2 regions of the Rhizobium sp. TRM96647 genome follow, and region 2 is predicted to be linked to the other one. Evidence: predicted binding sites of a transcription regulator. Region 2 holds the regulator's gene; the other holds the start of a gene.
The links. The regulator LexA, encoded in region 2, represses DNA repair genes until DNA is damaged. The targets are predictions, from matches to a motif close to TGTTCNNNNTGTGTTCNG.

Region 1 (5,162 bases), on a different contig from region 2:
ACGAAGGCAAGACCATCGTCGTCATCATTCCCTCCTTCGCCGAGCGCTATCTTTCCACGGCGCTGTTCGAAGGCCTGGGCGGCTGATCGTTCCGGCCCGACGGAGAAGGATGGGTGCCACGCCGGGCGGAGCTCCTGCCCCGGCGTAGCGCACAGGTCTGCGCGGATCACTCCGTGAAGCTTGCAAGGTTGTCGAGCGTCGATCGCAACCCGGTCTCGTGGTCGGCCTTGGAGATGCCGGCCGGGACGTTCGCGCAGGTGGCCGTCACTTTCGTCCCGGCTTGCACCGTTTCCAGTGCCTCCAGTGCCCCCAGTGCCTCCAGTGCCCAGGTGATGGTCATCTCGCCCGCGAAGGCGGGATCGTCGCTTTCGAAGCGCATCACTTGTACGACTTCCTCATCGGCGACAAGCCGCACGAAGCGGCCGCGGACGACGTCCTCATCGGCGGACGTCTTGCCGCTGCCACGGGCATCCCGATAGCTCAGGGTCACCGCATAGGCGCCGCCTTCCCAGGGCTCGAACGCAACGATGCGGGCATCCATGCCCTTCGGCGGGAGCCAGGACGCGACGGCGACCGGATCGAGCAGGGCGCGGTAGATCCGCTCCGGCGGTGCCAGGATCACCCTGGAAACGCTGTCGGTGCGGTACGGATGGGCTTTGCGGGGCATGGCGACCTTCCTGTGCAATGACATGAGCGCTCTTTTGTATAGGTTCGCTGCCATGATCGCACGGGGGCCACGCGAGGCCGGAGCGCCGGCGGACGCCTTCTGCAGCAGAGAGCAATATGGCCCCGCCATCCGATGTATCCGCCCCCTGCGGACTTGCCGGCGTATTCGATAGTGCGGCGGGCGACGAGGCCGGACCCTGGCAGCCTCCGGGCTATACGGCACATGGAAGCTCATTCATGGCTCTCCAGAGCAAGTCGATAGGCGTACGACCGATCGATCCGTGCGCCCGGCCGCCCGCATGACCGCGATTGTGGTGGATCAACCCCGCCGCCGGGCGGCGACTGCTGCGGGTGCGGCGGTCGATACGCCGACGTCAGGCCGCGGCAGCCAGCCGCTCGCCGGCGATGCGATAGGAGATCGCCTCGGCGAGATGGATGCGGCCGACGATGTCCTTCCCGTCCAGGTCGGCGAGCGTCCTTGCGACCTTGAGAACGCGGTGATAGCCGCGGGCGGAGAAGCGCATCTTCTCCGCCGCATCCCGAAGAAGCTGCAGGCCGCCCGGGTCCGGCTCGACGATGCGTTCGATCAGCGCCGTCGAGGCCCGGGCATTGGTGGCGATCTGCGGATGGCCGAGGGTTGCGAAGCGGTCGCGCTGGGCCGCGCGCGCCCGGGCAACCCGGCGGGCGATGACCGCGCTCGGCTCGGCCGGCATCGGCCGGATCAGGTCGGCCGCAGATACCGCCGGAACGTCGATGCGGATGTCGATGCGGTCCATCAGCGGGCCGGAGATGCGCGCCTGGTAGTCGGCCATGCAGCGGGGGCCGCGGGCGCAGGATTGCCCCGGCTCGCCCGCCATGCCGCAACGGCAGGGGTTCATGGCCGCGACCAGCTGGATCGCCGCCGGATAGCTGACCCGGTGGTTTGCACGCGCGATCACGCATTCGGCGGTTTCCAGCGGCTGGCGCAGCGCGTCCAGCACCTGCGGCGTGAATTCGGGAAACTCGTCCAGGAACAGCACGCCGTGATGGGCCAGCGACGCCTCGCCCGGCCGGGCGCGCAGGCCGCCGCCGATCAGCGCGGCCATGGTCGCCGAATGATGCGGGGCACGAAAGGGCCGGCGATCGGACAGGCGGCCGCCGGCAAGCTGGCCGGCGATCGAATGGATCATCGACACTTCCAGCAGTTCTGCGGGCGCCAGCGGCGGCAGGATGGAGGGAAGGCGCGCGGCCAGCATCGACTTGCCGGAACCCGGCGGCCCGACCATCAGGAGATTGTGGCCGCCGGCGGCTGCGACCTCCAGCGCCCGCTTGGCGCTTTCCTGCCCCTTGATGTCGGCGAGATCCGGCATGTCGGCCGGCGCCGTTCGGATCGCCGGCTCGGGCCGCGACAGCACCTGCGTGCCGCGAAAGTGGTTGGCGAGCGCGATCAGGCTGCGGGGCGCGACGATATCGAGTTCCGCCCCCGCCCAGGCGGCCTCCGCGCCGCTGTCGGCCGGGCAGATCAGGCCCTTGCCCAGCGCGTTGGCGCCGATCGCGGCCGGTAGCGCGCCGGCGATCGCGGCGATCGTGCCGTCGAGGTTGAGTTCGCCGATGACGACGTAGCCCTCCAGCGCATCGGCGGGAATGGCGCCGAGTGCCGCCATCAGGCCGAGCGCGATCGGCAGGTCGAAGTGGCTGCCCTCCTTGGGCAGGTCCGCCGGCGCGAGATTGACCGTCACCCGCTTGGCCGGCAGCGAAAGCCCGGACGCATGCAGGGCCGCCTGCACCCGTTCCCGGCTTTCGGCGACCGCCTTGTCCGGCAGGCCGACGATCTGCATGCCGATCTTCCCCGGCGCCACCATCACCTGGACGTCGACGGGAACGCCGTCGATGCCCTGAAACGCCACCGTGCTCACCCGTGCCACCATGACAAACCTCAAGATAGGCCGGCATCATGCCGATCGAAAACGGAAGGTAGGAGAAGTCCGCACCTTGCGGCCGCTGCGGCACGCGGGCCGGAATCTGTTGCGCCGCAAAGGTTGTTTTCAACTCCCCCTCAAGCCATGGTTGATATCCTTGCACGAGAAATGGAATATAACAAGAACAATTATCGAACAAAGACGCGGATTGTTCCCGCATGAGATGTGGTCGGTTGTAGAGGCGGAACAAACGCGGGCGGCGTGTTCGCCGCGGCCTGTGACTTTGGGCTTCCTGGCTGCGTGTGGGAGAGCCATCATCGGACCGTGTCTTGAAGGCAGTGGGAATGAACGGCGTTAGCGCGGGATGCGTGGACGGATGTGGCGGCAAGGCCTACCGGGCGTGTTCTCCCATGGCCGGGCGGCGCAAAAGCCCGTATTCTGAATCGGTCGGGCTGGAATTCCCTGCGGTATTTCTTCAATTTGCTCGTTGACGGGCCTGCCAATTCCCGCTATACGCCGGCCCACAGTTTGGAAAGCCAGTTCCAAGGTTTTCCGATAGTACTCCCGAATTGCTTGGATGACAGGTCGCAGTGACCCGGCACGGCGAAGGTGGAGTTCGCGTCCGGTTTCTGAAGAGAGGCATCCATGGCCAATACGACTTCGGCGAAAAAGGCGACCCGCAAGATCGCTCGCCGCACTGAGATCAACAAGGCTCGCCGTTCGCGCGTCCGCACCTTCGTCCGCAAGGTCGAGGAGGCGCTGGCCGCCGGTGACGCCGCTGCAGCAGCGGCTGCGCTGAAGGCCGCACAGCCGGAACTGATGCGCGCCGCGACAAAGGGCGTCGTCCACGCCAATACTGCGTCCCGCAAGGTTTCGCGACTCGCACATCGTGTAAAGGCGCTTTCTGCCTGATTTGCATCCGCAGCTATGCAATTTTGATGGAGCCCGGCGTTTTCGCCGGGCTTTTTCTTTGCCTTTTTGTCGCCGCTATGGTTAATGCGCAAGGCTGTCTCATGTCAGAGGCATGACAGAAAAAAGCAAGAAAATTCAGTCATTTATAAGAGGATGACCGCGAGGGGACTACCTGAGGTGGGGGCAATTGCGGCGGACTGAGAGTCAAGAGAATTATTATTTTTTTCGTTTCGCGCTCTCGTTGAGCAGGTCGGTGAAACAAAGCCATTGATTCATAATGGATTCTTCTGAAGGACCCGGTTTCCGAGACAAATTGCGTCAAAGGAGTCAACGGCTGCCCGTTAATTTTGCGGAAAATTCGGCATTGATCTTGCCGTTTGATCCTGCCTAAATGCCTTCCACAGGGGGCGCACACACAAGCGTATAGGAAACGCCAAACACCGCCGTGAATGGCTGGTGCCCGGATGTTTCAACCCTGTGCGGAGTGCATAGCTCCGGTTCATCGGACACCAGAAGCAGGAGACCGGCTGCCCGTTTAGGGTTTCGCCGGAGCGGTCGGGATTTGCCGTTGGTCTGCTTCGTCCCCGTGCTGCTGCGAGGACAGTGGCGGCGGGGTCGGTGGACGGGAGAAGTGAGAGAGTGACGGTCGCGCGATCTGTACGAGGATTTCGCGCTGCCGGATGGGCGGAAGACGGGTGGCTATTGGCCGGCCCGTTCAGGCCCGAGTTTGCTGGTCGCGTTCAGGAGTGGGGCGACGTGACCGGCGAAACCGAGTCCGCGCTGCCGATTGGCTCCGGTAGAGGCGGCTGAGGATGGACCACGCGGCGCCGGCATGACATGCCGGTGCGTCGACTGAACTTGAAAGGCGGCACAATGCAAGTAAATACGGCCACGTCTGTCAGTGCATATTCGAACGGGGACGACGCACTGAAGGCAATCGCAGACGGAAGCGGGAAGCCAGACGAAAAATCCGAAACGCGGCATGACGCTCTCTTCGAACGGGTCAGCGCGCGCCTCAAGGCGCAGGTAGGCCAGGACGTCTACGCCAGCTGGTTCGGCCGGCTGAAGCTCCATTCCCACTCCAAGACAGTCGTCCGGCTCTCTGTGCCGACGACCTTCCTCAAATCCTGGATCAACAATCGTTATCTCGATCTGATCACGACGCTTTTCCAGCAGGAGGAGCCGGAGATCCTCAAGATCGAGATCCTGGTGCGGACGGCCACCCGCGGCGTGCGCGCCGGCATCGAGGAGGCTGCGACGGCCGTCGAGGCCGCGCCGGCTTCCCAGGCACGTCGCGTCGCCGGCCCGCAGACGGTCGCGCAGGCCGCAGCCGGCATCACCGAAAAGGCGCAGCAGCGCCAGTCGGCGCCCGGCCCGCTGTTCGGCTCGCCGCTCGACCCGCGCTACACCTTCGATACCTTTGTCGAGGGCTCGTCCAACCGGGTGGCGCTCGCCGCCGCAAAGACGATCGCCGAGGCCGGCGCCAGCGCCGTACGCTTCAATCCGCTCTTCATCCATTCCAGCGTCGGTCTGGGCAAGACGCATCTCCTGCAGGCGATCGCCAATGCCGCGCTCGCCAGCGCCCGCAGCCCGCGGGTCGTCTATCTGACGGCCGAATACTTCATGTGGCGCTTTGCCACCGCGATCCGCGACAACGATGCGCTGTCGCTGAAGGAGACGCTGCGC
Region 2 (5,162 bases):
CTGCCTGGCCTTGGTATCGAAGGCACCGGAGAGCTGTGACTGTGACCAGGCGGTCGATGTCAGGATCAGCGAGAGGACGAGGACGGCGATCGATCGGAAGGACATGGAGACTCCGGCATTTGTCCTAAAGTCCTACACATCCATCCGTTCGGCAAGCAACCGTCCGGGCGTTTGTCTCACGGGATTTATACCAACCTGCAGTGATATTGACCGATTGCGTGGGACCGCCTGCGGTCATCCGGCGAGGAGCATACCGCAGAGCGATGCCTCAGCATCGGTCGAGGATTGCGACGCTGCCGGTGGCCGACAGACGGCCCACCCGGAGGGCCGGGCGCTTTTGGACTGCGGACGGCGTCGAAAATCCTCGCCGGACCGAGAGGTCCGACTGCGGTTTCCTCCTGGCCGCAGGCCAAAATCGCTCCGGCGCAATCGGTCAATATCAGTGCAGGTTGGTATTAGTCGCTGCCGGAGAGCAGCACGAGCGAGCCGTCCTGACGCAGGACGGCATCGAAGGCCTCGACCGATCCGCCGGCGGCCGGGGTTTCGGCATAGGCGGCCGCAAAGCTCGCCCCGTCTCCATGGCGCGGCACGAAATCCGGACGTTCGCCGGGGATCGGGCCGATCTCCGGCAACATGGCGAACCCGTCCATCGCGGAAAACGCCGCACTGGCCGGCGCCTGCTCCGCCAGCGCCGTCATGGCCGAACCCGCCTCGCCCGCGCTTGCCCGCTCGGCAAAGGTCGGGATCGCCGGCAGGCTGTCCGCCATCGGTGCCGCCGAGGCGACCATCACGCCGGTCGCAATCTGGCCGCCCGGATCGACCGCGGGAACGCGCGATCCCTTCGGCACGTAGGAAGCCATCAGATAGGGCATGTCGTGGCCGTCGAGCCGGGCCTTGCCGACATACTGGACACGAACCTTGGCGGTTCCCTTGCCCTTGACGTCCAGCATCTCCGCCGTCTTGGAGGACACGTCGATGATCCGGCCATGCGAATAGGGCCCGCGGTCGTTTACCCGCACGATGACGGAGGTGCCGTTCTCGAGATTGGTGACGCGGGCATAGCTCGGCAGCGGGAAGGTCGGATGGGCGGCGGAGAGATGGTACTTGTCGTAGATTTCGCCATTGGCCGTCTTGCGGCCGTGGAAGGCAGAGCCATACCAGGAGGCGAGCCCGACCTTGTCGTAGTCAGGATCCTCCTGCGGCTTGTACCACTTGCCGCGCACCTTGTAGGGCTTGCCGACCTGATAGCGTCCGCCCCCCTTGGGGACCGCCTGCCCTTCCTGGACGACGCGCGGGCTGGCCTTCACGCCGTATTCGGACTCGGCGAAATATTCCTTGCTCCGACCCGCCTTCTTCGCCGTCTCGCTCGTTGTGTTGCAGCTCGCCAGGCCGGCGCAGACGACCGGAATGGCGACGAGCCGGAAAGCAGTGCGCGCGCCCGCCGAGAAGAAACCGAAATTCATATGTCCCACGCCGCTCGTGTCCCTGACGCCACCGTTCGCGATCGTCTGTCCTGCGATCGCCCCCTCGATAGCGCTCCGTTCAAAACATAATATTAATCATGACCTCAAAATGGCGAAAATGCGGTTCTCCCCGCGCGGAAACGGCGCAACAGAAGAACTAAACTTCCGCATGGTTAATGAAGGGATAATTCAGGGGCGCCCTGCCACCTCTCCTTCCTTCTACTTCATGGCCGGCCGAACCATGCCGGCAAGGTCTTTACGATCCACTTCGAAGTCCCGCGGATAGACGCACCGCTGCCACCCGATATCTGGTTTTCCGGCAACGATCCGAGGATTGTTGATGGCGGAAGGGCAAGCTGCCTATGCCGTTGAATCGCCTCATTGAAGGCCGAACCCATGGGCCGACGGATTCGTCATTGTGGAACCTCGGCAACGGACAGGTGTTCCTGAAGGCCAACCGAGCGACCACGAGAAGGAGGGCGCGTCGATGAGCGCGCCCGAAACAGGAGAAAGCATATGAAAAAGACCTTTGCCATTGCAGTGATGACCACGGCAGTCGCGGCGTCCGGCCTGACGGCCGCCCGTGCCGCCGACATGGTGCCCGCACCGGAAGCGCCTGTGGTCGCCCGCTCGGAGGCGCGCGACGGCGTCCGCATCGGCTATCTCGACTGCCGGATCGGCGGCGGCGCCGGCTATGTGCTCGGCTCCGCCAAGGAAGTCGATTGCGCCTTCGTCACCACGATGGGCAGCGAACCGGTCGATCACTACCAGGGCCAGATCCGCAAGCTCGGCGTCGACCTCGGCTTCACCACGCAGGGCCGCCTCGTCTGGGCGGTGCTCGCGCCGACCGCCGGCTACCACCAGGGCTCGCTCGGCGGCGTCTACCAGGGCGCCACGGCGGAAGCGACCGTCGGCGCCGGCGTCGGCGCCAACATCCTCGTCGGCGGCACCTCCGGCTCCATCCACCTGCAGACCGTCAGCCTGACCGGCCAGATCGGCCTCAACATCGCAGCGACCGGCACGTCGATGACGCTGAACTCGGTCAACTGACACCCATGTTCCCGGGCGCCCTGCCATCCCGGCGGGGCGTCTACCTCCGCCTCGCGCCTCGCTATTCAGCCATCAGGGAAGCCCGGACGTTTGCGCCACAGACGTTCCGAGATGAAGACTGAAGAGCAAGCGGGAGACAAGGAATGAATTTTGCGGCAGATGGCGGAAGAGGTGGGATTCGAACCCACGGTACGGTTTCCCGCACGCCGGTTTTCAAGACCGGTTCCTTAAACCACTCGGACACTCTTCCAACAAGCTGCGCAACCATATCCTGCTGCATCAGCCGTCTTGTGCACCCGCGCCGGGGCACGGCGCTTTATAGCCGTTCATGGCAGGCCGTCAACGTGTTCAGTCGCATCCGGCACAGGTCAACCCGTGCCCTTGGCAGCCCACATTCATTGCCGACCTTCACGGAATTTTAGCCACTTGCGGAACACAAATGGAACAGATAGTGTTTGTTCCGTATTTGTTTCACGATTCTGGGTGACGAGCCATGCTGACCCGCAAGCAACAGGAACTGCTTCTGTTCATCCACGAGCGGATGAAGGAAACGGGGATACCGCCGTCATTCGACGAGATGAAGGATGCGCTCGACCTGGCGTCGAAATCCGGCATCCATCGGCTCATCACCGCGCTCGAGGAGCGCGGCTTCATCCGCAGGCTGCCCAATCGCGCCCGCGCGCTCGAGGTCATCAAGCTGCCGGAGGCCTATTCGCCGAGCCTCAAGGCGCGGCGCGGCTTCTCGCCATCGGTGATCGAGGGCAGCCTCGGCAAGGAAAAGCCTGCGCCGGAACGGCCGCAGGCTCCGGCGTCCGAGAGCTCGGTCGCCGTGCCGGTGATGGGCCGGATCGCTGCCGGCGTGCCGATTTCCGCCATCCAGAACAACACCCACGATATCTCCGTGCCGGCGGAAATGCTGGGCGGCGGCGAGCACTATGCGCTGGAGGTCAGGGGTGATTCGATGATCGAGGCGGGCATTCTCGACGGCGACACGGTGATCATCCGCAATGCCGGGACGGCCAACCCCGGCGACATTGTCGTGGCCCTCGTCGACGACGAGGAGGCAACGCTGAAGCGCTTCCGCCGCAAGGGCGCCTCGATCGCGCTGGAGGCTGCCAACCCGGCCTACGAGACCCGGATTTTCGGCCCCGACCGCGTCAAGATCCAGGGCAAGCTGGTCGGGCTCATTCGTCGCTATCATTGAGCTTCGGCATCGTCTTCCGGATCCTGGAAGCGGTCATCCCGGAAACTGTCTGTGCGCCAGTCGTAGAGGCGATGCCGGTTCCAGGGGCGATGAAGCTGGACGACCGCCTGCGTTGTGATGATGCCGTGCCCTGTCGCGACGGTATCGTTTGCCGGTGCCATCTCCAGGGCGCCGGTGAGGCGAAGGCTGTGTGCACTGATCAACCGGGCTCCGCTGGCGCAGCCGCCCTCGCGGCGATGGCGGGGGGCGACGACGATATCGGCACTGTCGCACGCGGCTCCCAGATGGGCCGGATCCTCCAGCCAGACCACCCGCCAGTCCGCAGCGGTGACGCCGACGCACCACGCCTGCCGGCGGCAGGCGAATCGCTTCTGCCGGGCGGCCAGGGTGAAGTCCGCGGCGAGTGCTTCCTTCGCGGCGCCGGTGTTGACATGATACGTCCCGGTTCCCTGCGAGACGGAAGATAAGACCGGACGGGGCAGCGCTGCATGCGACGGGGCCGCTTGTCCGTCACCCGCACGCCCGGCCGTGCCCCTTCGCCGTTCGGTCGTTGACCGCGCCGGGCTTCCCCGATCGCTCTCCCCGCCGCCCAGCATCAACGGCGCCATATGGTCCTCGAAGCGCAGGGCATAGCGCCACTGGTCGTAGATAAAACCGGGCGGCCGCCTGCGATTGGTGGCGGCCGTGCGACCGTCGACGAGCGCCACCAGCGCGCCGTCTTCGGAGACCAGCAACTGCGGTGCGGGCCGTGCCGGCGCAAGGGCCGCCACGGCGACGCCGGCGGCAAGGGGCAGGACGGCGAGCGCGGCGAGCCGCGTCCTGAACAGGCAGGCGAGCCCTCCGCCCGCAGCCAGAAGCGCGAAGGCAAGCGGCGAAAGGCGGCCGGTGACGATCTCGCCGCCCCATCCCGAGACCCAGTTCGCCATGACGATCATGGCTTCGATGCCTTTGCACATGATCGTCAGCGCAAGCCCTTCGAGCCCCAGCGGCATCAGCAGCATGGCGATCACCCCCATCGGCATGACGACAAAGGAGATGACCGGCATGGCCAGGAGATTGCCGGCAAGGCCGTAGGCCGGGATCCGGTGGAAATGGCCGAGGGAATAGACCAGCGTTGCCAGCCCGCCGATGACCGACGACAGGAGGAGCCCGGCCGTAAAGCCGGACGCGTGCTGCATCAGCCGCAGTCCGCCGGCGGACGGCCCCGTGCGGGAGACACCGCGGTCCCGCCATGCCGCATAGCCGGCCACCAGCCCGAGCGTCGCCGCATAGGACATCTGGAAGCCCGGTCCGGTAACGGCAGAGGGCGTGACAGCCAGCAGGACGATCGCCGACAGGGCGATGTTGCGCAGGCTGATGGCGGTGCGGTCGACCAGTACGGCCACAAGCATGACGACGATCATCAGCCAGGAGCGGACCGCCGACACGGCGCCGCCGGAAATCAG

Region 1: OCK02_RS10125 (YifB family Mg chelatase-like AAA ATPase) is a predicted target of LexA. The motif match lies at 2,745-2,762, and genes of this name have one in related genera.

Annotation. Positions count from the first base shown of each region.
Region 1 is NZ_JAOXHF010000004.1:320,314-325,475, forward strand. It holds gene cysK (cysteine synthase A) at 1-86, shown strand, start outside; gene OCK02_RS10120 (SRPBCC domain-containing protein) at 167-667, opposite strand; gene OCK02_RS10125 (YifB family Mg chelatase-like AAA ATPase) at 1,041-2,573, opposite strand; gene rpsT (30S ribosomal protein S20) at 3,210-3,476, shown strand; gene dnaA (chromosomal replication initiator protein DnaA) at 4,350-5,162, shown strand, end outside.
Region 2 is NZ_JAOXHF010000007.1:300,125-305,286, reverse strand. It holds gene OCK02_RS15615 (D-alanyl-D-alanine carboxypeptidase family protein) at 1-105, opposite strand, end outside; gene OCK02_RS15610 (septal ring lytic transglycosylase RlpA family protein) at 456-1,463, opposite strand; gene OCK02_RS15605 (DUF992 domain-containing protein) at 1,980-2,513, shown strand; tRNA gene OCK02_RS15600 (tRNA-Ser) at 2,674-2,763, opposite strand; gene lexA (transcriptional repressor LexA) at 3,007-3,717, shown strand; gene OCK02_RS15590 (ComEC/Rec2 family competence protein) at 3,711-5,162, opposite strand, start outside.